DNA from 4 places in the Niveispirillum sp. KHB5.9 genome. Region 3 is predicted to be linked to each of the others. Evidence: predicted binding sites of a transcription regulator. Region 3 holds the regulator's gene; each other region holds the start of a gene.
What was found. The regulator PhoB, encoded in region 3, activates phosphate uptake and scavenging genes when phosphate is short. The targets are predictions, from matches to a motif close to TNTCATAAAACTGTCA.

Region 1: ACM9HJ_RS10340 (diacylglycerol/lipid kinase family protein) is a predicted target of PhoB. The motif match lies at 4,583-4,598, and genes of this name have one in related genera.
Region 2: ACM9HJ_RS23370 (bifunctional 2',3'-cyclic-nucleotide 2'-phosphodiesterase/3'-nucleotidase) is a predicted target of PhoB. The motif match lies at 4,416-4,431, and genes of this name have one in related genera.
Region 4: ACM9HJ_RS01280 (DUF47 domain-containing protein) is a predicted target of PhoB. The motif match lies at 3,192-3,207, and genes of this name have one in related genera.

What each region holds. Positions count from the first base shown of each region.
Region 1 covers NZ_JBLTYX010000004.1:308,622-316,367, forward strand. Annotated here, with positions in the region: gene ACM9HJ_RS10320 (F0F1 ATP synthase subunit gamma) at 1-566, opposite strand, end outside; gene atpA (F0F1 ATP synthase subunit alpha) at 611-2,140, opposite strand; gene ACM9HJ_RS10330 (F0F1 ATP synthase subunit delta) at 2,140-2,700, opposite strand; gene ACM9HJ_RS10335 (hypothetical protein) at 3,234-3,560, shown strand; gene ACM9HJ_RS10340 (diacylglycerol/lipid kinase family protein) at 3,630-4,544, opposite strand; gene ACM9HJ_RS10345 (UDP-2,3-diacylglucosamine diphosphatase) at 4,742-5,539, shown strand; gene ACM9HJ_RS10350 (glycosyltransferase family 4 protein) at 5,536-6,546, shown strand; gene ACM9HJ_RS10355 (FkbM family methyltransferase) at 6,718-7,659, opposite strand.
Region 2 covers NZ_JBLTYX010000017.1:126,586-134,331, forward strand. Annotated here, with positions in the region: gene ACM9HJ_RS23355 (MgtC/SapB family protein) at 1-195, opposite strand, end outside; gene ACM9HJ_RS23360 (PilZ domain-containing protein) at 576-908, opposite strand; gene ACM9HJ_RS23365 (TonB-dependent receptor) at 1,087-4,335, opposite strand; gene ACM9HJ_RS23370 (bifunctional 2',3'-cyclic-nucleotide 2'-phosphodiesterase/3'-nucleotidase) at 4,622-6,583, shown strand; gene ACM9HJ_RS23375 (nucleoside 2-deoxyribosyltransferase) at 6,580-7,113, shown strand; gene ACM9HJ_RS23380 (hypothetical protein) at 7,133-7,342, opposite strand; gene ACM9HJ_RS23385 (MaoC family dehydratase) at 7,489-7,746, opposite strand, start outside.
Region 3 covers NZ_JBLTYX010000005.1:74,519-82,264, reverse strand. Annotated here, with positions in the region: gene thyA (thymidylate synthase) at 50-946, opposite strand; gene ACM9HJ_RS11130 (dihydrofolate reductase) at 1,041-1,547, shown strand; gene ACM9HJ_RS11125 (aspartyl/asparaginyl beta-hydroxylase domain-containing protein) at 1,552-2,214, shown strand; gene ACM9HJ_RS11120 (PaaI family thioesterase) at 2,294-2,788, shown strand; gene ACM9HJ_RS11115 (TetR/AcrR family transcriptional regulator) at 2,761-3,366, shown strand; gene ACM9HJ_RS11110 (elongation factor P hydroxylase) at 3,454-4,095, shown strand; gene ACM9HJ_RS11105 (pyridoxal-phosphate dependent enzyme) at 4,179-5,558, shown strand; gene phoB (phosphate regulon transcriptional regulator PhoB) at 5,597-6,304, opposite strand; gene phoU (phosphate signaling complex protein PhoU) at 6,345-7,070, opposite strand; gene pstB (phosphate ABC transporter ATP-binding protein PstB) at 7,234-7,746, opposite strand, start outside.
Region 4 covers NZ_JBLTYX010000001.1:296,878-304,623, reverse strand. Annotated here, with positions in the region: gene rutD (pyrimidine utilization protein D) at 1-233, opposite strand, end outside; gene rutC (pyrimidine utilization protein C) at 233-622, opposite strand; gene rutB (pyrimidine utilization protein B) at 629-1,372, opposite strand; gene rutA (pyrimidine utilization protein A) at 1,369-2,448, opposite strand; gene ACM9HJ_RS01285 (NUDIX hydrolase) at 2,649-3,071, opposite strand; gene ACM9HJ_RS01280 (DUF47 domain-containing protein) at 3,309-3,962, shown strand; gene ACM9HJ_RS01275 (anion permease) at 3,975-4,970, shown strand; gene ACM9HJ_RS01270 (alpha/beta hydrolase) at 5,017-5,910, shown strand; gene ACM9HJ_RS01265 (TonB-dependent receptor domain-containing protein) at 6,052-7,746, opposite strand, start outside.

The DNA of each region.
Region 1 (7,746 bases), on a different contig from region 3:
GTGACGATCTGCGTCATCGCCGACTTGAACTTGTTGTAGACGATGGTGGCAACGTCGAATTCGCCGGCATCGAACAGCTCCAGGATCTTCGCCGTCACCATGTCGGCATCGGCGAAGGAGAGCTTCTTCTTGCCCACTTCCTCGAACGTCGCGACGATCAGCGACGGGAACTCGCGGCGCAGCAGATCGCGGCCCTTGCGGCCCACGGTCAGCAGCTTCACCGTCTTGCCCTCGGCCTGCAAACGCAGGATGGCGCGCTTGGTATCGCGCACCACGGAGCTGGTGAAACCACCGGCCAGACCACGGTCGGCGGTCATCACCACCAGCAGGTGGGTCTGGTCGCTGCCCGTCCCGGTCATCAGGCGCGGGCCACCGGGGCCGCCGGCCACGTTGGCCGCCAATGAGGCCAGCATCCGGCCCATGCGCTCCGCATAGGGCCGGCCGGCTTCAGCCTGTTCCTGGGCACGGCGCAGCTTGCTGGCCGCGACCATCTTCATGGCCGACGTGATCTTCTGCGTCGACTTGACGCTGGCGATCCGGTTTCGGATGTCCTTCAAGCTCGGCATGACAGCCCTACGCTCTCAATTCGCCCCGTTGCCGGGTGCTTGGATCAGGCGAAAACCTTGGTGAAACCTTCGAGGAAAGCCTTCAGCTTTTCCTCGGTTTCCTTGGAGATCGCCTTCTCGTTGCGGATCGCGGCCAGGATGTCAGCGCCCTTGGCCCGGACTTCGTCCAGGAAACGCGCTTCGAACCGGTTCACGTCGTTGGTCGGGACCTTGTCCAGGTAACCCTTCACGCCGGCGAAGATCGACACGACCTGCTCTTCCACGGGCATCGGCTTGAACTGGGGCTGCTTCAGCAGCTCCGTCAAGCGCGCGCCGCGGCTCAGCAGACGCTGGGTGGTGGCATCCAGATCGGAAGCGAACTGCGCGAAGGCAGCCATTTCACGATACTGGGCCAGCTCCAGCTTGATCGAGCCGGCAACCTGCTTCATCGCCTTGATCTGAGCGGCGGAACCCACGCGGGACACCGACAGACCGACATTGATGGCGGGACGGATGCCGCGATAGAACAGGCCCGTTTCCAGGAAGATCTGGCCGTCGGTGATCGAGATCACGTTCGTCGGAATGTAGGCGGACACGTCGCCGGCCTGGGTCTCGATGACCGGCAGGGCCGTCAGTGAACCGGCGCCATTGGCGTCGTTCAGCTTGGCGGCGCGCTCCAGCAGGCGGCTGTGCAGATAGAACACGTCGCCGGGATAGGCTTCGCGGCCCGGCGGACGGCGCAGCAGCAGCGACATCTGACGGTAGGCAACGGCCTGCTTGGACAGATCGTCATAAACGATCAGGGCATGCATGCCATTGTCGCGGAAGAACTCGCCCATGGCCGCACCCGTGTAGGGGGCCAGGAACTGCAGCGGCGCCGGCTCGGAAGCGGTGGCGGCCACGACGATGGAATATTCCATCGCGCCGTTCTCTTCGAGCGTCTTCACGATCTGCGCCACGGTGGAGCGCTTCTGGCCCACGGCGACATAGATGCAGTACAGCTTCTTGCTCTCGTCGTCGCCCTTGTTGATGCCCTTCTGGTTGATGAAGGTATCGAGAGCGATGGCGGTCTTGCCGGTCTGACGGTCACCGATGATCAGCTCGCGCTGACCACGGCCGACGGGCACCAGGGCATCAATGGCCTTCAGGCCGGTCTGCATCGGCTCATGCACCGACTTGCGCGGGATGATGCCGGGGGCCTTGACTTCCACGCGCTGGCGGACGACGTCGGTCAGCGGGCCCTTGCCGTCGATCGGGTTGCCCAGACCGTCGACAACGCGACCCAGCAGGCCACGGCCCACGGGGACCTCCACGATGGCGCCGGTGCGCTTGACGGTGTCGCCTTCCTTGATGGTGCGGTCGGAACCGAAGATCACCACGCCGACATTGTCGGTTTCGAGGTTCAGGGCCATGCCCTTGACCCCGCCGGGGAATTCAACCATCTCGCCGGCCTGGACCTTGTCCAGGCCATGGATACGGGCCACGCCGTCACCGATGGACAGAACCTGGCCCACTTCGGCGACATCGGCTTCGGTGCCGAAGTTCGCGATCTGCTGCTTCAGGATCGCGGAAATCTCAGCGGCGCGGATTTCCATTATCCAACCCCTTTCATGGCGAGTTTCAGCTTATTGAGCTTGGTGCGCACGGAGCTATCCACCATGCGGGAACCGATTTTGACGATCATGCCGCCGATCAGCGACGGATCGACCCAGACATCGAGCTTCACGCCCTTGCCTTCGCTCTTGGCCAGAGCGGCCGACAGCTCGTTCCACTGCGCATCGCTCAGCGGGCGGGCCACGGTGACGCGCGCCGTGCTTTCGCCGCGACGCAAAGCCAGCTTGGCCAGATAGCCGTTGATCATGCCCGGCAGGGTGAACAGGCGGCGGTTGCGGGCGACGAGGCCCACGAACTTCCGCACCAGTTCGCCAACGCCAGCGGCCGACAGAACGGCCTCCATGGCGCGCTCCTGGTCGTTGCGGGCGAGCAGCGGGCTGCCGATCAAGCGGCGGAGATCCGCGCTTTCAGCGAGCAGAGCCTTGACGGACGTCAGATCCTGGGCCGTTTGGTCCAGGGCCTGCTGCCCATCCGCGAGATCGAACAGGGCGCTCGCATAACGCGAGGCGAGTTCGGAGACGCCAGTCCCTTCGGTTGCCACTGGGTAACCTCGGTTAAAGTCCGTGGACCTGAATGATTTCAGGACGTTAGCAATGATCGACCACTCCGGAGGAGGACCCTCCGGCGTCAAGCGAGCGAGCATGTAACACAGCCCCAGCCCCTACGCAACTGCGTCCGGGTGGATTGGGGGTATGCGGTTTTGCACCGCTTCCGGCCAGTTTGCCCAGGAAAGGGGCCGTTCTGCGACCTTCGTCGCATGCCGGCGCTGTGCAGGTGCGAAACGGCTTTTTCCCGTTCATACCAAGTCCCGGTGATCGCAACCGATCACCGGCCTCAGTCGCCGGCGCCCACATCCGTGGGCTTGGCTACGCCGCACGGGCGGCGCGGCGGCAGTCGCCGCCGAACCAGATCCCGATGAGTTCCACTCACCGGGATCTGGTATCAGCCCACGGCACATCCCAATGGATGGGCTATGCTTTTGGACCGGGTGCGGTTAAGGACGCATTAAGCATGCCGGCCGATTCTGGGCCATGCGCGGCACCAAGCCGTGATCCCAGAGCCCAGAGGTCGCCCATGTGCGTCATCGTGCCCTTCGCCCGCCAGCGTTTCACCCCCACCGATCTGGTTGCCTGGAAGTCCATCCTGATCGACCGGCGCCGCCGTGGCCTGTGGCAGAAGGTGGAGCGCACGACCAGCCCGGACCGCGACTGGCTGCTGGTCTGGCTGCCGGGCCTGCAGGAACCGACCCTGCGCCTGGAGCGTGACCTGCACGGCACCTACCGCCTCTATTTCTATGATGGCAAGGGCTGGTTCCAGTTTCGCAAGGGCGACAACATCATCGACTGCCTGGCCCATATCGAACCCGGCGAGCGCGTGCGCCAGCCGCTGCGTAGCGCTTGATTTTTTGTTCCCTCAGGTGCCGGGCCGGCCGTCGCCGGCCTCCAGCGGCACGAAGTTGTGCCGCTGGCTTTACGCCCCGCCAACCACCCTCAGCTTCCCACTCCATATTGATATGTCGACGGGCAGGCGGGCGATGACATCCCCGTCGCCCTGCACCGGCTCCCCGTCCGGCCCCTCGATCCGGGCGGCGATGGCCGGCAGCACCAGCACATCCCGCCGCCCGCGCAGCAGGCCCAGCGTCATCGCACTGGCATAAGTCATGGCCGCCAGCCGGCCGGGCCTTGTGAACAGCACGGCGTGCAGCACCGGCTGTCCCAGCCGCACATCGGGGGCCAATACGAAAGTACCGGCATAGAAATGGCCCTTGCACAGGATGCAGCTGGCGGCCCGGTGCCGGCTGACCGTGCCGTCGGGTGCCGTCAGCGTCACCCTGTAATCCAGACCCGGATTGGCCAGGATCTGCTGCAGGCCGCCCAGGGCATAGGCACCCTTGCCGATGCGGCGCTTCAGCACCGGATCGATGTCGGCCACGACGCGGGCATCCAGGCCCGTTCCCGCCATCATCGTGAACAAGCGCCCATTGGCCAGCCCGGCATGCACCACCTGCGCCGGCGCCAGGGCCAGCCGTTCCCCGATTCGCCGCGCATCACCCATCGCCGACAATTCATGCGCCAGGACATTGGCCGTACCCAGCGGCACCATGCCCAGGGGGGGCGGTTCCGCCACCCCCGACGCCGCCATGCCGTTCACCACCTCATTGATGGTACCGTCCCCGCCAGCGGCCACGATCACGTCGGCCGTATCAGACCGCGCCAGATCGCGGGCGATGGATGTGGCATGCCCCGCCGCGTCGGTCGTGTGCAGCGAGACGACGGCGCCGGCCGCCGTGGCGGCGGCCATCACCTGCTCCACCAGTCCCGGCCGGCGCCGGCCGGCCACGGGATTGAAGATCACGGCGAGCCGCCGACCGAGCCCATGTGACATTTCCAAAACACCTCCATGACGGATACGTGAAATGGCGATGTAATAAAAGTGACCATGCCAAGAAGTTTCTGCGTATCGCGCCCCTTATCCATTAGATGACGCTGACACGATACCAGATGAAGCGGTATAGAACGCCGCGATCCGCTATGGCTAGTCTTTAATTCCAGGCGGACGATTGACGATTGGGTTGACCGGCGATGGGGGAACATATGCTGGGCGACGGGGACGTGCGGCGCTATCGCGCCATCTGGTTGTCTGACATCCATCTGGGGACGCGTGGATGCCAGGCCGACATGCTTCTGGATTTCCTGAAACATACCGAATCCGACGTGCTCTATCTGGTGGGGGACATCGTCGATGGCTGGCGGCTGAAGAAGGGCTGGTACTGGCCCCAGGCGCATAACGACGTGGTGCAGAAGATCCTGCGCCGGGCCCGCAAGGGGGCGTCGGTCTTCCTGATCCCGGGCAACCATGACGAAGCGTTCCGGGATTATATCGGGCTGCAATTCGGCGGCGTGACGATCCTGGAGGACACGATCCACACGGCCGCCGACGGCAAGCGTTATCTGGTCATCCATGGCGACCAGTTCGACGCCGTCGTGCGCTACGCCAAGTGGTTGGCCTTCGTGGGCGACACCGCCTACACCTTCCTGCTCTGGCTGAACACGGTGTTGAACAAGGTCAGGCGGAAACTGGGTTTCCCCTACTGGTCCTTGTCCGCCTACCTCAAGCACAAGACCAAGAAGGCCGTCGAATTCATCGGCGATTACGAGACGGCGCTGACCGACGAGGCGCGGCGGCGCCAAGTGGACGGCGTCATCTGCGGCCATATCCACCATGCCGAAATGCGCGACATGGACGGCGTGCTTTACATAAATGACGGGGACTGGGTCGAATCATGCACCGCATTGGTCGAGCACGAGGACGGTCGGCTGGAGATCCTGCGCTGGGCGGATATTGTCGCCGCCCGGACGGCGCTGAAGGCGGCGGCGTGAAGCTGCTGATCGTCACGGATGCATGGCATCCGCAGGTCAACGGCGTCGTGCGCACCCTGACGACGACGCGGACCGAACTGGAACGGCTGGGCCACAAGGTGGAGGTGATCTCCCCCGACCGGTTCCGCACCGTCCCCATGCCCACATATCCGGAAATCCGCCTGGCCCTGGCGCCCGGCCGGCGGGTACGGCAACTGATCGACGAAGCCAATCCGGACGCCATTCATATCGCCACCGAAGGCCCGCTGGGCTTCGCGGCCCGGCGTTACTGCCTGAAGCGCAAGCTGCCCTTCACCACGGCCTATCACACGCGGTTCCCGGAATATGTGCGCGACCGGGCGCCGGTGCCGCTGTCCCTGTCCTATGCCTTCGTGCGCCGGTTCCATTCGCCGGCCCATTCGGTGATGGTGGCCACCGCCAGCATCGAGGCCGACCTGGAAAGGCGCGGCTTCACCAATATCCGCCGCTGGTCGCGCGGCGTGGATACGGAGCTGTTCCGGCCGCGTGACAAGGGCCTGTTCGACCATCTGCCCCGGCCGGTGTTCATCTCCGTCGGCCGCGTGGCGGTGGAAAAGAATATCGAGGCGTTCCTGAGCCTGGATCTGCCCGGCAGCAAAGTGGTGGTGGGTGACGGTCCGCAGCGGGCGGAATTGCAGGCCAGGTATCCTGGCGCCACCTTCGTGGGCGCCAAGCATGGGGAGGAACTGGCCCGACACTATGCCGCCGCCGACGTGTTCGTCTTCCCCTCGCGCACCGACACGTTCGGGCTGGTGCTGCTGGAGGCGCTGGCATCGGGCCTGCCCGTGGCGGCCTATCCTGTGCCCGGCCCCCTGGACGTGATCGCCGACAGTCCGGCCGGCGTGCTGCACCAGGACCTGCGCGAGGCCTGTCTGAAGGCGGTGGGTATCGACCCCACCACCTGCCGCGACCATGCCCTGACCTTCTCCTGGCAATCCTGCGCGCAGCAGTTCCTGGCCAACCTGCGGCCGTTCAAGGACGTGGCGTAATATCATCGGTCATAGCTATGACCGATGATACGGTGGCGACCGCCGCCGCGCCGCTCGTGCGGCGTAAGCCAAGCCAAGCCAACGGATGTTGGCGCCGGCGCCTGAGGTGCTGAAAATCTTGACCATCGGTCAATATTTTCAGCCGCTGGTATAAGTTGACAAGATCGCGGATCAGCCGGCGATGAACCGGCTGTTCCGGCAGGAGAGGATGCCGTCATTGATATAAAAGCGGCCGAATTCCGCATCGAACTCGCGTTCGCCGGCATAGAAACGGTCGATGATCCAGCCATTTTGTTCCAGCAGGGGCCGCAACCGGTCCTCGATATCGCGGGCATGGGTGCCGATATGCATCCGCTTCACCTGGCGGCTGACCGGGTCGATCGCGGCTTCGATGGCCCGTAACTCCGCCCCCTGGATGTCGATCGTCATGAAATCCACGACACCACCTTGCCCCACCGCCTCGCGCAGCACGTCGGACAGCGGCACGACCTTGATGATCAGGTAGGGGAGCGCAACCCCGTCGACCTGCAGAAGATGTTCGCCGGCCTCGTAGTACTTCTTCAATATGTCGCCGGGAATCTGCTGAATAGCGGTGCTGTAATCGGTACTTTTACGCAGTTCCATGATTTCATAGGAAACGGCGTCCGAAACCCCGGTATGCAGAAGCAGGCGCTGCTCCGCTGTCACGCCGTTCAGGTCCAGATGGCTTTGCAGCCATTGGAACTGCATCCCCTGCATCTCGACACCGCAGAAGAAACGGCTGCCGATGCGCGGGCCACGGAACCGGTCTAGCGCCTTGGCCGCATTGGCCAGCCAGCGGCCATAGCCGGCGCCCAACTCGATCATCACGAAATGGTCCTTGGCCTCGGCAATGGCCGTCAGCAGGTCGATCCATTCATAATAATCTTCTGACAGCGGCTCCGGCAGATGCGGGTTCCCCGCGGATCGGCGGAACGGAACCGCACCACTGGTCAGCATGCCGGGAAGCCGTTCCATGACCAGCGGCTTGTCATAATCCAGGCTCGTGCGGACACCGACATTGTTCACATGGAATCCCTCCTCGTCATGGGGGATCTGCATGTCGAACCGCTCAAAAATCGGATGCTCCCGCACGGTAGCCGCTCCTCAAGGACTTGTCGCAGCAGAAGGTAGCATCGGGAAGGGGGCGGCAGCCACCATCCCCTTATACCAATTCCCGAT
Region 2 (7,746 bases), on a different contig from region 3:
GAAGGGCAGATTGTCCAGCCCATGGGCCAAGGCGCCGGCCACGCCGCCCAGCAGGCCGGAAATGGCGAAGGTGCGCAGGCCGGCCGCGCGCTGGCCTTCCGGCACCTCGCGCTGCTGCCAGCCGCGTTCCAGCCCCACAAGCAGGCCGATGGCCAGGGCCACGCCCAGGCGCATCAATATCTCAAGATCGGTCACGTCGCTTCCCCCGCGGAAACCTTGGCCGGTCCCGCCCAACTGCCATAGGAGCGCATTGGCGTGCATGCCGCCTTGCGCCTTGTCAATTTGAGCATGGGGAACAAGGCGGTGGGGCGGTTGTTCCGGTGCGAACACGAAGCTTCCGCGAAACTGTTGGGCACTACCGTTGCCACTCTCCCTACCGTCACCCCGGCGGAGGCACTAACTTAAGGGATTTGCACTTCCGTAGAAGCCCCTTCCACCGTCACCCCGGCGAACGAAGGCCGGGGCCCAAGTGACAAGCGCTTCGCCCTACGACATGGGCCCCGGCCGCAGCATGGGTGACGGTAGAGAGATGAAATCTCTGGCAAACCGGTCCCTTCGCGGGAGGAAAGAGCCACTCAAGCCCGCGCCAGGGAATGGTTGAACAGTTCCAGCAGCAGCGGGAAGGCCGACAGGCGATCGACCAGCATCACACCCAGCGCACCACGATCCTCATGGTCGATATGGCGGATGGTGACGGGCAGCCGGGCCCAGCTGTGCCCATCGGGCCGCAGCACCGTGACATCCACGCGCTGGCCGATGACGAAGCCGCCCGACGCTTCCTCCGTCCGCACGCGCAGGCCCCCGAACGACCAGTCGAGCAGGCGTGCGGGACGGCCGGCCACCATCAGATAGATGGGCTCCGTCGGGTTGCGCGGATGAATCCGGCGTTCGGCCGGGGTATCGGACATGGCGATCATGGATACAAATTTATCAAAATGTGCCCAAATCCGATACTGCCCGGAGGATATAGAAAGATCATTACCGGCCGCGCGCAATGCAAAGCTGCCTTGAATAAGCTGCCCTAATGAAAAAGGGCGGCCCGGAGGCCGCCCTTTCCCAACGCTTTGATCCCGTTTGGAACGCGGATCAGAACTCGTACTTCACACCCAGCTGGATCTTCCACACCGAAGCGCGGTTGCTCAGCTGCTCGGTCACATCGCGACCGGCGGCGGTGAACACGTACTTGCCGTCGGTGCCGATCGTCGCGGTCGGGCCGGCGATCGACTGGAAGAACGGAACGGCTTCCTGACGGCCCCAATCCTTGTTCAGGAGGTTGGTCAGATTGATGATGTCCATGGTGATGATGGCCTTGTGGCCTTCGATCGGCGCCGGGATTTCCTGGGCCAGCTTGGCATCGACCGAGTAGGTCCAGGAGCTCTCGAACGCGCCGCGCGGAACGATGCCGCCACGGTACTTGTCCAGGCCGTTGCGGGAGATGTAGGCATCCATCACGTCGGCCTTGACCGTGCTGGCCGTCCAGTTGACCAGCGGATCGCTGGCGCCGGTCGGCACATACATGGCTTCACGCGAACGGTTGGACCGGCAGGCCGGATCGCCGAACGGGTTGGCCGTGGACGAGCAGGTGAAGCTGAACGTGTAAGGCTTGCCCGAATAGGCCTGGCCGAACAGGCTCAGCGACGACTTGAACCCATCGAAATACTCGACGCTGTAGCTCGTGTTCATCGTGAAGCGATGTTTCGTCTCGTAGGACGAAGTGCCCAGCAGATCCGAGTTCGGATCGGTGGTCACGAACTGCTCGTAGTTGGAACCGGCCACCGAGCTGGTGCCCTGGCTGGCATCGTCGCTGTCCTGATAGGCGTAGCCGGCGCCGAAATCGACATCACCGTACTCCGTCTCCCAGTACTTGGAGCCGTACAGGGTCAGGATCAGGCTCTTGCCCTTGTCGGTGTTGGTCAGCAGCAGGTCGGAGCCGTTGCCGCGCGTATCGCCGGCCTGGATGTTCTGGGTATAGATCGGGCGGCCATCGGGGGCCGTACCGGTCTTCACCAGACGCAGGTCGCGATAGAAGTTGGCGTCCTTCACGCGGGTATAGATCGCCTCGGCCGTGAACAGCCAGTCGTCACCCAGGCCCGGGATGTCCACCTTCTGGTCGACAGCCATGCTGAACTTCCAGGAGGACGGCATCTTGTAGTTCGGGTCGAGCGCGTTGACGAAGCCCTCGCCGACGGTCGTCAGGCGGGTGGTCGCAGCGCTGGGCACCTGACCGGTGACACCGTTCAGCAGCAGGGCGTTGGCGGCGGTCAGCGTGCCGGAGCGGGTGATGTCCAGCGAACGCTGTGTCACGCCGTCATTGCTGTAGCCGTTGGACAGCCACACGGCCGCACCGGTACCGGAGAACAGGCCGGCGCCACCGCGGACAACCGTGCTTTCCGTGGCGTCATAGCTGAAGCCCAGGCGCGGCAGCCACAGGTCGATGCCATCGATCGTCGCGTTGTTGGAGAAGCCGTAGCGCGTCAGGAAGTTGGCATTGGCCAGCGGCTCGTCGTTGGTCTTGTACAGCTCGTAACGCAGGCCGCCCTGGAGCTGGAAGTCCGGGTTGATGTCCCACGTATCCTGCAGGTAGAATGAATGGACCGTGTAGTCCCACTTCGCCGCCGCGTCTTCCGGGTTGCCCGAAACGGCGTTGGCATAGCGGAAGCGCTGGGCCTGACGGTTCTGGAAGGCCTCGATGGAGGCGAATTCCCAGTAGCCCAGGCTGCGCTGCAGGAACAGGTTGTAATAGTCGACGTTCTCGTACTCGTAACCGCCGGTGATCTTGTGATCGCCCAGCAGGTACGTGCCCTTCAGCTTGGCGCTGTCGGTCTTGGTGTTCAGGACGTTGCTGTGCGACGAGATGTCGGGACCGATAACGACCTGGCCGTTATTGGTGTTGTTCGGCGTCAGGCCGGTGGCCAGCGTGCTGATGCGCATTTCGCCAAAGCCCATGCCGTTCAGCGGCAGACGCAGGCTGTCCACTTCCTTGCGGGCCAGCTTGACCTCGGTGGAGAAGTCGGACGACCAGTCAGAGAACAGCTGGAACGAGTAGCTGTCCATGATCTGGGTGTAATTGTACATGTTCGACTGCAACGACAGCGTGCGCGGCGTGGCGCTGGTGCTGGACGAAGCGTCGCGGATGTTGTTGCCCTCGTTGCGCTGATAGGCGAACGAAGCGCGGTGCGCGTCGCTGATGTTCCAGTCCAGCTTGGCGAGGATCTTCTCATCCTCTTCCGGCAGGCTGCCATCGGCCAGACCCAGCGTGTCATAGCCATAGACAGACTGGGCGATAGCGCGGATCTGCGCGACCTGGGCCGAGGTGATGCCGGCGACGGGGTTGCCCAGGCCGCTGTCGGAAGTGCCGAACACCACCGGGGCCTGGCTCTTGAACTTCTCGTAGCTGGTATAGAAGAACAGCTTGTCTTCGATCAGCGCGCCGCCCAGCGAACCGCCCCAGGTCTTTTCCTTATAGGGGCTGATCAGGTTGCGATTGTTGCCGGAGCGGGTGCCCGACAGGCTGTCATCGCCATAATAGTAGAAGAACGAACCGTGCGGCGTGTTCTCACCGGACTTGGTGACGATGTTGATCGTGCCGCCCTGGAAGCCGGAATATTCCACATCATAGGGCGCGGTCAGCACCGACAGGCCTTCGATGGCGTCGATCGACAGCGGCGAGCGCTGGGTCGGGTAGCCACCGGCGTTCAGGCCGAAATCGTCGTTCTGCTTCACGCCGTCGATGGTCAGGCTGTTGAAGCGGTTGCTGGAACCAGCGATCTGGATGGCCGACGAATTGGTGACGTCGATGAAGACCTTCGGATCGTTGCGGACGATGTCCTTCAGGTCGCGGCTGATCGACGGTGCATTGTTGATCTGCTGCTGGTTGAAATTCGTGCCGATACCCACCGTCGTGGTCGTCGCGGTGCGCTCACCGGTCACCACGATCTCTTCCATCTTGGCGCCCAGCGCCAGATCCAGGGCGAACGGCTCGCCCAGGGACACGAAGATGCCTTCCAGCACCTGCGGCTCGGAGCCGGAGGAGGTGATGGTGACGGTGTAGGGGCCACCGACGCGCAGACCGCCGGCCTGGAAACGGCCCTGGTCGTTGACGGTGGTGACGGAGCGCGTGCCCGACGGCGTATGGACGATCGTCACCTCGGCGCCTGTGGCGGGCGCGCCGGCGGCGGTCGTGATCTGACCCGTCATGGACGAGGTCGTCTGCTGCGCGATGGCCGGAATGGCCCAGGAAGAGGCGACGGCCAGCGCCAGGGCGCCCGTGCCGATGTTCAAAGCGGACAGCTGACGGCGGAGGATTGCCGCCGCCTTCTTGTTTTCAATGGTCATACGAAAGCCCCCAATAAGCCGGACCGGATCGGATTGCGCGGACAACACCAGATGCCCATGACGCTTAGGTAACGAATAAATTACAGTTCCATGACAAGCACCTCCCGAGCTATGCCTTGGGAGGCCTGAGCGGCTATATCTCGACCAGCGTATCATTACCGCCACAGTTTTGCGGCGCAGCATGCCGGTTCCGGGGGTCTCGACCCGCAGCCCCTGCATTTTTTAACCGTGATTGCTGCGATGCACCTGCTGCTTGGCGGCAACAGAGCCCGATGGAGCGTGTCCCGTGATTCGTAGCTTCCCTGCAAGCACCCTGATGGCGGGTGCCCTGTTCCTGGCCCTGGCGGGCAATGCAGCTGCCCAGGAGAAGGTCGAACTGCAAGTCCTGTCGACCACCGACTTGCATATGTATTTGGAAGACTATGATTACTATGCCGACCATACGGATGCGGGCGTCGGCCTGGTCCGAGTGGCACCGCTGATCCGGGCGGCGCGCGCGGCCAATCCCAACACGCTGCTGGTCGATAATGGCGACCTGATCCAGGGCACGCCCATGGGCGACTGGGTGGTGCGCGAGCGCGGGGTGACGAAGGACAAGCCGGCCCATCCGGCCATGGCGGCCATGAACCTGCTGAAATATGACGCGGCCATCCTGGGCAACCACGAATTCAATTTCGGGCTGGAGGTGCTGCACAATGTCTATGCCACCGCCAAGTTCCCCGTCCTGTCGGGCAATGTGTTCAAGGTCGAGGGTGGCAAGAGCGACCAGCTGATGTTCAAGCCCTATGCGATCCTGGATCGCGAGGTCGTGGACGCCAAGGGTGCCAAGCACAAGATCAAGGTCGGCATCCTGGGCCTGCTGCCGCCCCAGATCATGATCTGGGACAAGGACAAGCTGGAAGGCCGCGTCACCACCCGCGACATGGTGGACATGGCGAAGATCCATGTGCCGCAGATGAAGAAGGAAGGAGCCGACATCGTCATCGCCGTCGCCCATACCGGCCTGACCTTCCTGAACCGCGAGGGCGGGGAAGAGAATGCCGCCAATTATCTGGTGGAAGTCCCCGGCATCGATGCCCTGGTCACCGGCCACAGCCACCGCGTCTTCCCGAGCCGGGAATATGAGGGCCTGCCCAAGTCCGACCTGAAGCAGGGCACGGTCAATGGCAAGCCGGTGGTGATGGCCGGTTATTACGGTTCCCATCTGGGCGTGATCACCCTGTCGCTGGAAACCAAGGGCAAGGGCTGGACCGTCACCGGCGGCAAGGGCGAGGTGCGGCCCATCCAGGACCGCCAGGATGGCCGCACGGTGGCCACCGACCCCGATGCCGAGGTCGCGACCCTGCTGGCGCCCAGCCATGAGGGCACGCTGGCCTATGTTCGCCGCCCGGTGGGCAAGACCACGGGCCGCATCCATTCCTTCTTCAGCTTCCTGGGCGACAGCGCCGGGGTGGAACTGGTGGCGGAAGCCCAGCGCGCCTATGTGGCCAAGGCGCTGGCCGGCACGCCGGATGCCAGCCTGCCCCTCCTGTCGGCCGTGGCCCCGTTCAAGTCGGGCGGCCGTCCGGGGCCGAAATTCTATACCGACATCGCGGCGGGTGAGATCGCCATCCGCAATGTCGCCGATCTCTATGTCTATCCCAACCAGATCGCGGCGGTGAAGCTGACTGGCGCCCAGGTCAAGGACTGGCTGGAAATGGCCTCGAGGGCCCTGTCAGTGATCGACCCGAAAAGCACGATGCAGCAGCCCCTGGTCAACACGCGCGTGCCGGCCTATGTGTTCGACATCATGGACGGCATCACCTACACGATCGACCTGACCCAGCCGGAACGGTTCGATCGCGACGGCAAGCTGGCCAATGACCAGGCCCACCGCATCAAGGATGTGATGTTCCAGGGCAAGCCCATCGACGACAGCCAAGTCTTCATCGTCGTCACCAACAATTACCGCGCCAATGGCGGCGGCTCCTATCCCGGCCTGGATGGCACCACCGTCATCTATCAGTCGCCCGACACGGTGCAGTCAGCGGTCATCGACTATATCCGCGCCAAGGGCGTGATCGATCCGTCCACCGACCACAGCTTCCGTCTGGCGCCGATGCCGTCCAATGTGAACCTGCTTTATGAAAGCTCGCCGCTCGCCCAGGAACTGATCGCCGAGCAGCCGGCCCTGACCTATGAGGGGCCTGGCGAGAACGGCTTCGCCCGCTTCCGCGTCGATCCGGTGAAGATCGGGGGGGCCAAGTGACGGCGGCCCGCCCCCGGCTCTATCTGGCCGGCCCCGACGTGTTCCTGCCCGATCCGCTGGCCGCTTCCCAGGCGATGAAGGCCATCTGTGATGAGCTGGGGCTGGAGGGCGTGTTCCCCATGGACAATGCCCTGTCCCCCGCCGGGGGTGAGGGCGGGGCGGCCTTCGCCGCCCGCATCCGCCAGGCCAACCTGGACCTGATCCGGGGCGCCGACGGGGTCATCGCCAATTGCATGCCCTTTCGCGGGCCCTCGGTGGATGACGGTACGGCCTATGAGATGGGCTATGCGGCCGCCCTGAACAAACCCGTCTTCCCCTGGTCGGGCGACATCCGCCCGCTGTTGCAGCGCACGCAGTCGCGCCAGTATCTGGCCCATGATGGCCGCGTCTGGCGCGATGCCGACCAGATGGAGGTGGAGGAATTCGGCCTGCCGGTGAATTTGATGCTGGTCGACCCGGCCACGGGGCCGGTGCATCCCAGCTTCACCCAGGCCGCCCGCGCCGCGGCGGCGTGGTTCAAGGCGGCTTAAAGGGGGAGCAGCGCCCCCCTCACCGCACGCGGCGGAAGCGCTGCAAGTCGGCCAGGGCGAAGATCGACAGGCTGAGCCGGTGGACGGGATTGCCGTCGACCGCCAGCTCGACATTCGGGGCCGGGGTGCCCGGCTTGACATGGACGGCCATGATCTGGAACCGCCGCTTGGGCGGCATCAGTTCTTCCACCCATTCCCCCGGAGAAAAATCAATCACTTCCCGCGCCATGATGGCTCCCATTGCACCGTTCTTGGGGACATCATACGCGATTTCCCAACCTTTTGGGAAGAGTGCTAGAAAGATGGGCTAGTCCAATCGGAGTAACCCGAGGACAGACCCATGTCAAAACACCCCTGTGATCCGATTTTAACAAGTTAACCTGGCGAATTTTCAGCACTGGCACGGGCGCGGACCATGCCGATGGAAATCGTCGACATGACGACTTCATCCTTCTGGTTCAGCACTTCCGTCGTCTGGTGGATGGTGCCCATGTCGGGACGCGAGCGCGAGCGCTTCACTTCCCGGATGCTGACCCGTGCGCGCAGACGGTCACCCGGCCGCACCGGCTTCAGCCAACGCAGCTGGTCCAGGCCGGGAGAGCCCAGCGAAGTTTCCGGCGACAGCATATGATC
Region 3 (7,746 bases):
ACCGTCATCATACTGTAAAATATTGATTATTTGGTGGGCAAACCGCCCATCAAACCGCCACCTCCGCCTTGATCGGCGGATGCGGCTCATAGCCGTCCAGCAGGAAATCCTCGATCCGGTAACCGTCGATACTGTCGGCACGCTGGACCAGGGTCAGGCGCGGCAGGGCGCGGGGCACGCGGGCCATCTGTTCGCGCGCCGCGTCCAGATGGTTCAGGTAGAGATGCACGTCGCCACCCATCCACACGAACTCGCCCAGCCGCAGCCCGGCCTGCTGCGCCAGCATGGCCTGCAGCGCCACAGCACCGGTCAGGTTGAAGGGCAGGCCCAGCAGCACGTCGCAGCTGCGCTGGTACATCAGGCCATTCAGGCGACCGTCGCTGGTGACATGATACTGATAGACCATGTGACAGGGCGGCAGGGCCATGCCGCCCAGTTCCGGCACGTTCCAGGCATGGAACAGCAGGCGGCGGCTGGCGGGTGTTTCGCGCAAGCCCTTGATCAGGGTGGCGATCTGGTCATGTTCGCGCCCGTCGGGGCCCAGCCAGCGGCGCCATTGCTTGCCATAGACCGGGCCCAGCTCACCCCAGCGGGCGGCGAAGGCGTCATCCTCGACAATGCGCTGTTCGAACGCGGCCTGGGTGATGTCCTCCCCCGTCTCGCGGCGATAGGTGGCCAGCGGCCAGTCGGTCCAGATGGTGACCTTGTCCTTCAGCAGCGGCTGGATATTGGTGCCGCCAGTCAGGAACCACAGCATCTCCTTGACCGCCATCTTCCAATAGACGCGCTTGGTGGTCAGGATCGGTACCGTCCCGTCCGACAGGTCGAAGCGCATCATGGCGCCGAACAGGGAACGCGTGCCCACGCCGGTGCGGTCAACGCGCTGATCACCGCGGGCCAGGATGTCGGCCATCAGGTCCAGGTACTGCTGTTCAGGATGGCGCATCTTCCGTCGGCTCCGGTTGCCCAACTGCTGCGGATGGTTGTTCATTAGCCCGGCGGGCGGCTATTGTCACCCATCGACCGTCTGGAGACCCGCCTTGTTCATTTCCCTGATCGCCGCCGTCGCCCGCAACGGGGTCATCGGCCATGAAGGCCGCATGCCCTGGAAGCTGCCCAACGATCTGCGCTTCTTCAAGCAGGTGACCATGGGCAAGCCGGTGATCCTGGGCCGCAAGACCTGGGAAAGTTTCGGGTCCAAGCCCCTGCCCGGCCGGCCGCATATCGTCCTGACCGCCAACCGCGGTTTCACGGCCGAGGGGGCCATCGTCGTCCATGATCTGGACACCGCCATCGCGACGGGCAAGCGCCTGGCGGAAGAGGCCGGGGTGGAAGAGGTGATGGTGATCGGCGGGGCGCAGATCTATGCCATGACCCTGCCGCTGGCCGACCGCATCTTCCTGACGGAAATCGCCGCCAGCCCGCCGGGCGATACGTTCTTCCCCGATTTCGATCGCACCGCCTTCCTGGGCGAGGAGCTGGCCTTGCAGATGCCGGAAGGGCCGGACCGGCCGGCCTATCGCATCACCCTGTTCCATCGCCGGTGACACCATGACGGACCTGCACCCCTGGCAGCAGCAGACATTGGACAGCGGGTTGATGCTGGCGGCGGCGTCCGACATCCTGGTGGATGGCCGGGAGCTGGTCCGCCAAACCCTTGCCGCCATCGACAGCGTGCCAGTGGCGGACCGCGAGCATTATGGCAGCGAGAATGGTGACTGGACCGCCATCACCCTGGCCCGCATGCCCGCCAACTATGGCATTCCGGCCGGCACACCGACCGCAATCATGGCCCACCTGCCGGTGCTGGACCCGATCATGGCCGGCTTTGGCGGGATGGCGCATGGCGCCTATATCCTGCGCCAGCCGCCCCGCGGCATGCTGGAATGGCATTTCGACAATCAGGCCCTGCACCTGCCATTCTGCCGGCTGCTGCTGACCGTCCAGGCTGCGCCCGAAGCCTTCACCTGGATCGGGCATGAGAAGGTGGCCTTTCCGCCCGGCACATTATGGACCGGTGATTTCGGCTTCCCGCATCAGGTGGAGAACGCGGCGGACCAGGAACGGCTGATGATCGCGCTGGATTACGTGCCCACCGACGCGATCCGCGCCCATTTCCCACCGGCGCTTTACGCCGAGCCCGACCGGCGCGGGGCGCTGGCCGGCGAGGCCTGCAATCACCTGAGCTATTGGCGTTTCTCCCGCAGCTCCTGACCAATCTTCCCCAGGCCGACGAAACATTCTTGACCGATCGTTCGCTTTTCGCTTAATGTCTCCATCGGAGACTTTAGCCATGCTGAAAATCGTTCTTCCCCTGCTGTTCAAGGTGAGGCCCAAGATGGTCTATGACATGATCCGCCAGCAGATGGCGGGTTCGCTTCCGTTTGTCCGCCATTGCGGCATCGACCTGGTCAGCCTGGGCGACGGCATCGCCGAGGCCAGGGTGACCGACCGGGCGGAGGTGAAGAACCACCTGGGCACCCCCCATGCCGGCGTCATCTTCACCCTGGCCGAGACCGCCAGCGGTGGGGCCATGGCCGGTGCGATGGCCCCCGTGCTGATGAATGTGCGGCCCGTGGCGGCACAGGCCACCATCCAGTTCCTGACCCTGGCCAAGGGTGATCTGCGCGCCACCGCCCGCACCGGCCGGTCGGGCACGGAATTGCGCGCCGAACTGGAGGCCGAGGGCAAGGTGCGCTTCCCCGTAGAGGTGGAGATCACCGATGCGGCCGGCAATCCGGTGTCGAAGATGGTGGTGGAATGGTACGTCAGTCCCAAGCGGTCGTGATACCCATTCCACGGCGCGACAGCTTCCATCATGGCGACCTGCGCGCGGCCGCCCTGGCGGCGGCCCTGGCCATGGTGGAGACGGACGGGCCCGACGCCCTGTCCTTCCGTGCCGTGGCCGCAGCCACCGGCGTGAACCACCGCGCGCTCTATCGCCATTTCACCGACAAGCACGAACTGACCCTGGCTTTGGCGGCACAGGGGTTCGACCGGCTGGCCCTGGGCATCCAGGCGGGTTTCGATGCCGATGGACAGCCCAGTGCCGGCCCGCTTTACCGCGCCTATGTCGATTTCGCCCTGGAACGCCCGGCGCTGTACGCCCTGATGTACGGGATACCGGGCCAGGATTACCTGACCCATCCGACCCTGGCGCCCTCGGTCGCCAAGGTCACGCGGCTGGCCGCTCGCGCCTTCCGCCAGCCCGACGACGCGCCCGGCTTCAGCATCGCGCTGCGCGACCGGGTGATGCAAGCCTGGGGCACGGTGCATGGGCTGTGCGACCTGTGGCGGCGCGGCGCGCTTCGGGCCCGCAATGCCGATGCCGCCAAGGCCTATATCCTTGCTTTGCTGGCGCAATGATGCACCGGCCACCTCTGCGCGCCGGGGAGAGCGGCCGCGATGGTTTGGCACTTCACGTGGGCCCGGTTCCGGCTATCCTCCCCGCCCATGCAACTGACCACTATCCCCGATGACATCCTGCCCCAGGCGCTGGACAGCGTGGCCGCGAACCTGTCGCCCGGCAGCCTGACGGCCAAGGTGCTGGCCCGCATCGCCGCCACGCGCGACCTGATCGCGTTGGGCGTGGATACGGCGGAACATCGCGCGGCGGCGGTCGATCTGGCCCGTGCCTTCGGCATCGGCGTGATCGACGAGGCGCCGCAGGATGCCTTCTCCTATGACGGTGTTTCCATCCGCACCCGGTCGGAAGCCTATGTGCTGATCCATGAGGTGGCGCATTGGCTGGTGGCGCCGCCGGAACGGCGCGGGCTGGTGGATTTCGGCCTGGGCGCTGGCCCCGAGTCCGGCCGCATCGATGAGGCCAATGAAGCCATCGCCGTGGGCAAGGATGAGCAGATCAGGGAAGAGGCCCTGGCCTCGCTGCTCGGCATCCTGTGGGAGGTCGAATTGGGCCAGCCGGCAGTGCTGGCCTTCCTGGAGCAGAACTGGCTGGAAGGCTGGGACCGCGCCTCCTGTGCGCAGAATCTGGCCGACAATGTCGACCAGCTTTTCCAGGCGGGTTTGATCGATGCCGAGGGGCGGCCATTTGCGCCGGAATCGTGCGTCCCGGGCGCCCGCGCCGCAGCTTGATTTCGTAATTCCACAGGCTCTTGCGGGGAAATCCAGGATGCGGTTCCCTGGTGGCAAAACCATTTGCCCCAGGGGGGATACCCATGTCCGCGACGCCCGCTTCGGCGCCTGCCATCCTGTCCATGATCGGCAACACGCCGGTCGTCCGCATCACCCGCTTCGATACCGGCCCGTGCGAGCTGTATCTGAAGCTGGAGAACCAGAATCCCGGCGGCTCCATCAAGGACCGCATCGCCCTGAAGATGATCGAGGCGGCCGAGCAGGAGGGCAAACTGGCCCCCGGCGGCACCGTGATCGAGGCGACGGCCGGCAATACCGGCCTGGGCCTGGCGCTGGTCTGCGCCGCCAAGGGCTATCGCCTGATCCTGGTGATCCCCGACAAGATGGCGACGGAGAAGATCAACAATCTGCGCGCCCTGGGTGCCCAGATCCACATCACCCGTTCCGACGTGGGCAAGGGCCACCCCGCCTATTACCAGGACATCGCCGAGCGCCTGTCGCAGGAGATCGCCGGCAGCTTCTATGTCAACCAGTTCGCCAACCCGGCCAACCCGAAGACCCATGAGGAATGGACGGGTCCGGAGATGTTTAGGCAGCTGGACGGCGATATCGACGCCGTGGTTTCCGGCATCGGCTCTGGCGGCACCTTCACCGGCCTGGGCGCCTTCTTCGCCAAGGCCAGCCCCAAGACGGAAATGGTGATCGGCGATCCCGCCGGCTCCATCATCGCCGACCTGGTCAACAAGGGCACGCATGACGAGCCCGGTTCCTGGGTGGTGGAAGGCGTGGGCGAGGATTTTGTGCCGCCGATCTGCGACCTTCAGTACGCCAAGGCCGCCTATTACGTCACCGACACCGAAAGCCTGAACGCCGCGCGCGACCTGCTGCGGCTGGAGGGCATCCTGGCCGGGTCGTCATCGGGCACGCTGTTCGCCGCCGCCCTGAAATATTGCCGCGCCCAGACCACCAAAAAGCGCGTCGTCACCTTCGTCTGCGACACGGGCAACAAGTACCTGTCGAAGATGTTCAACGACGCCTGGATGGAAGATCACGGCTTCACCCCGCGCGAACGTCATAACGACCTGCGCGACCTGATGACCCGCCGTTTCGACAAGGGCCAGGTGGTGACGGTGGGGCCGGAGGATACGCTGCTGACAGCGTACAAGCGGATGCGCATCTCCGACGTGTCACAGCTGCCGGTGATGGAAGGCGAGCGGGTGATCGGCATCCTGGATGAGAGCGACCTGCTGCTGCATGTCGAGAAGGACCCGGCCCGCTTCCGCGACAAGGTCTATACGGCCATGGTCAACCGGCTGGAGACCCTGCCCTTGACCGCCACCACATCCGACCTGCGCGCCCTGTTCGACCGCAACATGGTGGCGATCATCCAGGATGAGGGCAAGTTCCTGGGCCTGCTGACCCGCACCGACGTGCTGAACCATCTGCGCCGGCAGTTGGGGTGATAGCAGAAGGGCCGCCCCGTCGGGCGGCCCTTTGCACATCACATCGTCGTCTTCGTATCCAGCGCGTAGCCCGCCGACCGCACGGTGCGGATCACATCCTGCTCTTCCGTTTCGTTCAGGGCCTTGCGCAGGCGGCGGATATGCACGTCCACCGTCCGCAGCTCGACATAGACGTCATGGCCCCAGACGATGTCCAGCAGCTGTTCGCGCGAGAAGACGCGCCCCGGATGCTGCATGAAATGGCGCAGCAGGGCGAATTCCTTCGGGCCCAGATGGATGTCGCGGCCGCCCCGGCGCACGCGGTGGGCGGCCAGGTCCATGGAGATGTCGGAGAAGCGCAACAACTCCTCCGCCAGACCCGGGGAGGCGCGGCGCAGCACGGCGCGGATGCGGGCCACCAGCTCCGTCGGGCTGAACGGCTTGGACAGGTAATCGTCCGCACCGCTGTTCAGGCCGCGAACCTTGTCCGCCTCCTCCCCACGCGCCGTCAGCATGATGACCGGGGTTTCGCGGGTCTTGGGGTTGCGGCGCAGCTGGCGGCAAACCTCCAGACCGCTCATCAACGGCAGCATCCAGTCCAGCAGGATCAAATGCGGGCTGCGCTCGTCGGCCTGCAGCAGGGCTTCTTCCCCGTCGCCGGCGGTGATGACCCGGAAGCCTTCGCGTTCCAGATTATAGGATAGCAGGGTGACGAGATCGGCTTCGTCTTCGACGACCAGGATCAGCGGCTTCAAGGCGGCGTTCATCGGTATCCCTGGGTTCTAGGCAGTGACGGGCGGGGCTGGATCAGCCCTCGCTATCAACCGGTTCGATGATGGTGAAGCTGGACTTGTCGCTCTTGGGCCGTTCGGCCGTCAGCGGCTGGCCCTTCACCAGGAAATGCACGGTCTCGGCGATGTTGGTCGCATGGTCGCCGGCGCGTTCCAGGTTCTTGGCGATGAACAGCAGATGCGTGCAGGGCGTGATGTTGCGCGGGTCTTCCATCATATAGGTCAGGACCTCGCGGAACAGGCTGGTATAGAGATCGTCCAGCTCCTCGTCCCGATGCCAAGCGGCCACGGCCTTTTCGACATCGCGGTCGATATAGGCGTCCAGCACGTCCTTCAGCATCTCCTGCACCAGACGGCCCATGCGCGGGATGGTCCCGGCGGGGCGCATCACCGGCAGCTGGGCCAGCGCGATGGAGCGCTTGGCGATGTTGGCGGCGTAATCGCCCGTGCGCTCCAGATCGGCGGAAATCTTCAGCGCCGCCAGCACTTCGCGCAGATCGACGCCGACCGGCGCGCGCAGCGCCAGCATGCGGATGGCGTCATGTTCGATCTGGCGTTCGAATTCGTCCAGGCGGGCATCGCCATGCATGACGCGCGACGCGCTTTCGACATCGCGGCGGCCCACGGCCTGCACGGCCGCTTCCACCTGCGCCTCGACCACGCCGCCCATCTGGGCGATCTGGTTGGACAGGCGCTGCAATTCCGCCTCGAAGGACTTGACGGTATGTTCGGTCGGCGACATGGACGTGGGTCCTCAATTCGAGAGACAGATAATCTTCATTTGCCTCCCCCTTGATGAGCGGGGGTCCAGGGGCCGCCTGGAACCACGGTAGTGCCCGTGGCCCCTGGGTCCCCGCTTTCGCGGGGAAAGCAGAAGGGTGGTGAAGCGCGAAACGCTTCAACCCTCAACCATACCGGCCGGTGATGTAGCCCTGGGTGCGCTCGTCGCGCGGGTTGGTGAAGATTTCCTCGGTATCACCCACTTCCACCAGGTCGCCCAGGTGGAAGAAGGCCGTGCGCTGGGAGACGCGGGCGGCCTGCTGCATGTTGTGGGTGACGATGGCGATGGTGAAGCTCTCACGCAGCTCGTCGATCAGCTCTTCGATATGCGCCGTCGCGATCGGGTCCAGGGCCGAGCAGGGCTCGTCCATCAGGATCACTTCCGGGCTGACGGCCACGGCGCGGGCGATGCACAGGCGCTGCTGCTGGCCGCCGGACAGGCCGGTACCGGGCTCATGCAGGCGGTCCTTGACCTCGTTCCACAGACCGGCACGCTTCAGCGAGGTCTCGACGATGGCGTCGAACTCGTCCTTGCGGGTGGCCAGGCCATGCAGCTTGGGACCGTAGATCACGTTCTCGTAGATCGACTTCGGAAACGGGTTCGGCTTCTGGAACACCATGCCGACACGGGCGCGCAG
Region 4 (7,746 bases), on a different contig from region 3:
CCCAGCCGGTCCGCAATCTCCAGCACATCATCGGCCATGGCGGCGATGCCGCCACCCTCCGGCACCGTCCCGCCCGTGCGGCCCGTGCCGCGATGATCGTAGGTCACGACCTTGAAATGGGCGCCAAGCGCCGGGATTTGCGATGCCCAGTAACCGGCCGACCCGCCCAGACCCGATGACAGGATCAGGACCGGGGCGTCCGCATCGCCGCGGCCATGGATTTCCACATGCATCAGATTTTCCCGATATGGGCCACCGTGGCGATCTCCACCAGTGCATCGGGCTTCACCAGCCCGCACTGGATGCAGTACCGCGCCGGCTTGTCACCGGGGAAATACTCGGCATAGACCTTGTTGACGGCCTGGTAATTGGCCCAGTCGGTGATGAAGATGTGGTTCATGGTAACGTCTTCCATCGTGCCGCCGGCCGTTTCGATCACCGACTTGATGGTTTCCAGCACATGGCGGGTCTGGGCCCCGGCATCGCCGACATGCACCACGTCATTGTTCTTGTCGAACGGCAGCGTGCCGGAGACATAGACGACGCCATCGGCCAGCGTACCGGGCGAATAAGGCGCGATGGGCTTCTGCGTGCCCACGGGCACGATGATCTGCTTGGGCATTCCTGATCACTCCTGTCCGTCATTATCGATGGGGGCGGCCTGCGAGATCACCCCGCAGAAATCATCCACACTGGCCACCCAACCGAAGAACTTCTCGACATTATAGACGGTGGCCTGCTGGATGAAGTCCGGCCCCAGATGATGGGTCGCATCCTCCAGCATCACCCCGAAATATTCCAGATGGAAGGCATCGCGCAGCGAGCTTTCCACGCAGACATTGGTGGCGATGCCGACAAACACCAGGTTGCGGATGCCGCGCGCCCGCAGCACCGAATCCATGTTGGTGTTGAAGAAGCCGCTATAGCGGGTCTTCGGCACCAATATGTCCCCAGGTTGGGGCTGCAGCTCATCGACGATGGCATAGTCCCAGGTGCCTTTGGCCAGCAGCTTGCCCTGCAATTCCGGCCGCGCCCGCATGGTCTTCAGCGCGTTGGATTTGTGCCAGTTGGGCGAGCCCGGCCCGCCGGCCTCGACATAGTCGCTGTCCCAGCCATTCTGGAAATAGACCACCAGCACACCGGCGGCACGGGCCGCATCCAGCGTGCGCTTGATATTGGCGATGGTACCCTTGGCCCCGGCAATGTCGAACCCGGCCAGATCGACATAGCCACCCTCCGTCGAGTACGCGTTCTGCATATCGACGACAACGACGGCCGTTTCCGACGGTTTCAGCGTGATGGGTTCCGGCCGCGCCGGCAAGGTGACGGATTTCGACCGTTCCGGCGGCGGGGTGTAACCGGCGGTGCTCATACGCCCGCCTTGATATGCTGACGGCATTTCATCAGCGGCTGGATGCGGGTGCCGAAATCCTCCACCCCCTTGACGAAATCATCGAAGGTCAGCAGCACGCCGCCGGTCCCCGGCACCGTCGGCACCTCGTCCAGCAGCCGCGCCACCGTCTCGTACGACCCGACGATGGTGCCCATATTGATGTTCACCGCCGACACCGGATCGGCCATCTGGCGCACATTGGTGTCGGACCCGGACTTGGTATCCGCCGCCCCCTGCACGCCCAGCCAGGCGATGGCCTCCTGGTCGGCACCCGCCTTGTAATGTTCCCACTTGGCGCGAGCGGCCTCGTCCGTCTCATCGGCGATAACCATGAACAGGACGTAGGAAGAGACATCACGGCCGGTCTTCTCCGCCGCCACCCGCATGCGCTCCACCGTGGGGGCGAAGGCGGTGGGCGTGTTCACCCCCATGCCGAAGCAGAAATTATAGTCGGCATATTGGGCGGAGAACGCCATGCCGGCATTGGACGATCCCGCACAGATCAGCTTCACATCCGCCTGCGGCCGGGGCGACAGGCGGCAATCATCCATCGTGAAATACTTGCCCTTCAGGTCGCTGCACCCCGTCCCCCACAGCTCACGCAGGATCGTGGCATATTCGGCCAGATAGTCGTAGCGGTTGGCGAAATGCTCGTCCCCGGGCCACATGCCCATCTGCGAATATTCCGGCCGCTGCCAGCCCGTCACCAGGTTCACGCCGAAACGGCCATGGGAGATGCTGTCGATGGTGGCCGCCATGCGGGCCACGATGGCCGGCGGCATGACCAGGGTCGCGGCGGTGGCGTAGATCTTGATGCGGCTGGTCACGGCAGCCAGCCCGGACATCAAGGTGAAGCTTTCCAGGTTATGGTCCCAGAACTCGGTCTTGCCGCCGAAACCGCGCAGCTTGATCATCGACAGCACGAAGTCCAGCCCGTGCTTTTCCGCCGACAGCGTGATCTGCTTGTTCAGATCGAAGCTGGGCTTGTATTGCGGCGCGTTCTCCGACAGCAGCCAACCATTATTCCCGATGGGAATGAAAACACCGACTTCCATCCTGCCTCCCCTGAAAAGCAATAGCGGGCCGAAACCTGGGAAAGCGTTATCGCATCGCAGATTTCGTGCCAGAGGTCCGATAATCGCGGAAATTCAAGGAAACGCCGGCAAACCCATGGCCGGACAAAGAACAGGCTACGCCTGTAAAACGGGCTTTGCCAGGAAAAGCGGCATATTGCATGGAAAGCAGGCCAGGATTCTCAATCCTCCCACTTCACCGCCAGCTTCTGGAAGATATCCACCAGCCCCGGCTCGCTGATCAGCACCACGGCCTCCGCCGGGGACAGCCAGCGGCGCTCGCGCTGTGTGCGTTCCGGCCAGTCGGGCAGCTCCGCCGTCACTTCCAGCGCATAGACACTGACATCGCAGGTGACACAGCTGCCGTCATCCAGGCGCTTGTCGTATTCGTAAGATCCGACGGGCTTCTTCTTGACCTTGCCGCGCACGCCCGCTTCCTCGAACGCTTCGGTCGCGGCCATGTCCTGCGGATCGACATTCTTCTTGGCCCAGCCCTTGGGAATGATCCAACGCCGCGTCTCGCGCGAGGTGACCAGAAGGATCTGCGGGCCGGTCGGGGTCATGCGATACGGCAATGCCGCATGCTGGATCTTACGCGCACTCATCGACTTAGACTACACCTCGCACGAACTGCCTGAATGCCACCCGTTCATGGAGCCGACGGGCAATCTGTCAGAATGCTGTTAAAGCATGAAATTCCGGTAAAGATAGATCGGCTTAAGTCATGACTGTTTTATGACATTAACATTACAATCCCACGTCGATCAATGGTACAGCAGGGCCCAGGCTGCGGCGTCCCCGTCGGCAGCACCCCATTGCGACTGCGTTGATCGGGATAGAAGATGCTGAGCCTGTTCCGGGCCATGATGCCCCGCGAAGAGCGGTTTTTCGACCATTTCACCAACCATGCCCGTCTGGTCCTGGTCGCCGCCGAAGCGCTGCGCGATCTGGTGAAGAACGGCGATCAGCTGGAGATGCGGTTTCAGCGCATCCATCAGGCTGAAAACGACGCCGACAAGATCACCAAGGAGATTCAGGCGGCCGTCCACCGTTCCTTCATCGTGCCCTTCGACCGGTCCGACATCCAGGATCTGGCCAAGCGCATGGACGACATCATCGACCTGATCCAGGACGTCGCCCGTCACATGACGGAAGCCGGCCCGATGGAATACACGGCCGAGATGCATGCCCTGTCCGACCTGATCGTGCGCGCGTCGGCCATCCTGCCGGAATGCCTGCCCAAGCTGCGCGACATTCCCCGCCATGTGGCGGAAATGACCCGCATGACGCGGGAACTGTCGGAACTGGAAAGCGACAGCGACCGTATCCTGCGCGCCGGCAAGGCGCGGCTGCGTCAGGAAAGCGGCGGGCTGGATGCCCCCATCACCTATCGCCAGGCGCTGATCCGCGAGATCCTGGAACTGATGGAAGCCGTGCTGGATGCGGGCGAGGATGTCGCCGACATCATCGACAGCATCATCGTCGACAATGTCTGATCGGCGCACCCCATGGAACTGATCTCCCTGCCGATCCTGATCGGCCTGATCGCCCTGGCGCTGGCGTTCGATTTCCTGAACGGCCTGCATGACGCGGCGAATTCCATCGCCACCGTGGTGTCGACGCGCGTGCTGTCGCCGCGCAACGCCGTGATCATGGCGGCTTTCTTCAACTTCATCGCCTTCGTGTTCTTCGGCACGCATGTCGCCAACACCATCGGCAAGGGCATCGTCGATGCCAACGTCATCGATGCGCCGGTGATCTTCGCCGCCCTTATGGGGGCCATCTTCTGGAACCTCGTCACCTGGTGGGGCGGCATCCCCTCCTCCTCCTCCCACGCGCTGGTGGGTGGTCTGGTGGGGGCGGGCGTGGCCAAGGCCGGCGTCGATGTCGTGGGATCGGGCCTGATCAAGACGGCGGTGGCCATCGTCGTCTCGCCCACGGTCGGCTTCATCCTGGCCATCACCCTGATGGTCATCGTCTCCTGGACCTTCCGCCGCTTCTCCCCGTTCAAGGTGGACAAGATCTTCCGCGGGCTCCAGATCGTCTCGGCCTCGCTTTACAGCCTGGGCCATGGCGGCAACGACGCACAGAAGACCATGGGCATCATTGCCGTTCTGCTGTTCAGCCAGGGCTACATGCCCGACGGGTTCCACGTGCCCTTCTGGGTGGTGATCTCGTGCCAGGCCTGCATGGGCCTGGGCACCTTGTTCGGCGGCTGGAAGATCGTGAAGACCATGGGGTCGCGCCTGACCGACCTGAAGCCGGTCCATGGCAGCTGTGCGGAGACGGCGGGCGCCATCACCCTGTTCACGGCGACATATCTGGGCGTACCCGTCAGCACCACCCACACCATCACCGGCGCCATCGTCGGTGTCGGCTCCGCCCGTCGCGCATCGTCGGTGCGCTGGGGGCTGGCCCAGGGCATCCTGGTGGCCTGGGTGCTGACCATGCCCGCCGCCGCCGCCGTAGGTGCCGGTTTCTATTGGTTGACGCGGGCACTGTGACGCCGCCACCATGGCCGGCCTGCGTTACAGGAGATCAGCGATCATCATGCGTCGTTTCCTTGCCCCGCTTTGCGCGCTTTTCTTCACCACGCCCACCCTTGCCGCCGACCTGCCGCCGCTGCTGACCTACAAGGAACTGTCGGCGCGGCCCAAGGAGGCCGGCGGGGTGCGCATTACCTATGGGGCGCAGCCGCAGCAGTTCGGTGAACTCTGGCTGCCCGGGGGGAACGGGCCGCATCCGCTGGTGATCCTGGTGCATGGCGGCTGCTGGCTGGCCGAATATGAAGGGTTCGACCTGATGGGTCCCATGTCGGCGGCGCTGCGTGATCAGGGCATCGCCGTCTGGAATATCGAATACCGCAAGCTGGGCGAAGCGGGCGGCGGTTATCCCGGCACGTTCCAGGATGTGGCCGCCGCCGTGGACCATGTCCGCACCCTGGCCCACACCTATCCGCTGGACCTGGACCGTATCGTGCTGTCAGGCCATTCGGCCGGTGGACACCTGTCGCTCTGGGCGGCGGGGCGCGGCAGCCTGCCGGCCGACAGCCCGTTGAAGGTCAAGGATCCGCTGCCGGTTCGCGGCGTGGTGTCCCTGGCCGGCATCGTCGATCTGCGGGATTACCATGCGCGCGGACCCGATGCGTGCGGCGGGCCCGGCACCATCGACCGGCTGATCGGCAGCGCCGAGCGGCCGGGCAACCCGTTCGCCGATACCTCCCCCGGCGAAGCGCCGGTCAAGGATATCCCGCTGACACTGGTATCGGGCACCCGCGACGCCATCGTGCCGCCCGGCTTTGCCCAGCATTACGCGGCCAAGGCGGCGGGGCCGGAGCTGCGCGAGCTGGAGATCGACGGGGCCGGGCATTTCGAGCTGATCACACCGCAATCCGATGCTTGGCCCGTGATCCAGGCGGATATCCGCGACCGGTTGCGGCGATAGCGGTTTTCGGGTGACCGAAAACCGCTCCGGCGGCGACTGCCGCCGCGGCGCACGTGCGCCGTGAAGCCAAGCCGCGGATGCGGCGCCGGCGCTTGAGGAACCGAAAAACTAGAGCATGTTTCCGGTGACCGGAAACATGCTCTAAAACCGCGTCGTCACCGCCACCCGCCAGGCCCGACCGGTCAGCGGCTCATACTCCCCATCGCCATTGACGTCCAACCCATAGGCGTTGAACAGGTTCTGCACCTGGGCGCGCACGGAAACCTCCCGTCCCCACACATCCACATCCCGGCGCAGGCCCAGATCGACCAGCGTGTAATCCGGCGCATCGGCCAGATTGTCGCCACGCGCCGTGGTCTTCGCCCGGTGGTCCACAGTCATGTCCAGCGACAACCCGTCCAGGAAGTCCGGTGCATAATCCAGGCTGGCCTGCCATTGCAGTTTCGTCTGCCCCACCGGCCGCCGCCCGATCAGTCCGTCCCGCACCTCCGGCCCCTTCACCACCGGGTCCAGCAGCACGGCCCCCAGCACGACCGACAGGCCGGGTGCCGGATTGCCGGACAGCGACGCCTCCACGCCGCGATGCCGCACGCTGCCCAGGAACCCGTAGACCCCGTTTCCATCCACCCCGTCATAGGGCCGGCGCACATCGAAGGCGGAGCTGGTCAGCACCATCGACCCCAGCCCCATGCGCACGCCCAGCTCGCGCTGCGTCGTCTTCACCGCCGGCAGCACCGCATTGCGGTTCACCGCCGTGATCGGCGCCGATCCGCTTTCCTCCAGCCCGCGTGAATAGCTGGCATAGGTGACCAGGCCATTGTCGAACCGCCAGGCGGCGACGGCATTGTACAGCCAGGGCGCCGAGGACCCGTGCGCCCGCCCGCCGGCGCCCGGCCGCGTCGTCTTGGCATAATCGGCCTTTTGCAGCCCGGCACCGAAATCCAGCCGCCCGTCCCAGGACAGGTTATAGGCCAGGCCCAGCGTGTATTGCTTCACCCGGTCCCCATCCTGCGGCACATCGAAATCCACCTCGGGCCGTGTCACGGGGGGCCGGCTGTCCATGGGCCAGGGGCCGTAATCGACCTCCACATCACCGCCCTTGCGGCTTTTCTTCGACAGGCCACGCCCGGCCAGACTCAGCGTATGGCCCGCCTTGCCGTCCAGCCATTGATAGGCCAGCGACGCCTCCCCCGACAGGGCGGCATAGCGGGTGGCCGGCAGCAGGACATGCAGCATCTCCCCCTGCCGGTCCGCATCCACCACCATCAGGGCGAATGCGTCATAGGGCAGGCGATGCACCGACCGGAACAGGCCCGCCCGCGCCACCAACCCGTCGGCCAGACCCGCATCCAGGATCAGGCCCTGGTTCTCCGTCTCGTACGCCCAGTCGGCCCAGGGCAGGCTGTGATCCACGCCCCGATCCACGCGCGGCGGCAGATAGGGGCCGTTGGGAAGGTAGCTTGGCACCACCTCGCTGTCATGCATGCGGTCCCAGTCGGCGAACGCCGTGACCTCCACATCCTCGCCCAGCCGGACACGCGGCACGAAACCGGCCGACCAGCTGCGATAATCGCCGCCGAAACCGCCATTATGGTCCGGACTGCCCGCCACCCCGGCCGCCAGGCGGAAGCGCTCATCGGCAGAGACATAGCCGGTGTCCAGCTCCATATAGGGCGATGTGAACGGATCGATGCCCAGCGTCAGCTCCGCCCCCGTCTCATCCGGGTTGCGCAGGGCCAGATCGGCGATGCCCGATGGTGCCGGAAACAGCAGGCCGACGGTGTTCAGCCCCACGCGGATGCTGGACGCCTCCACCACCCGGTCGGACAGTGCACC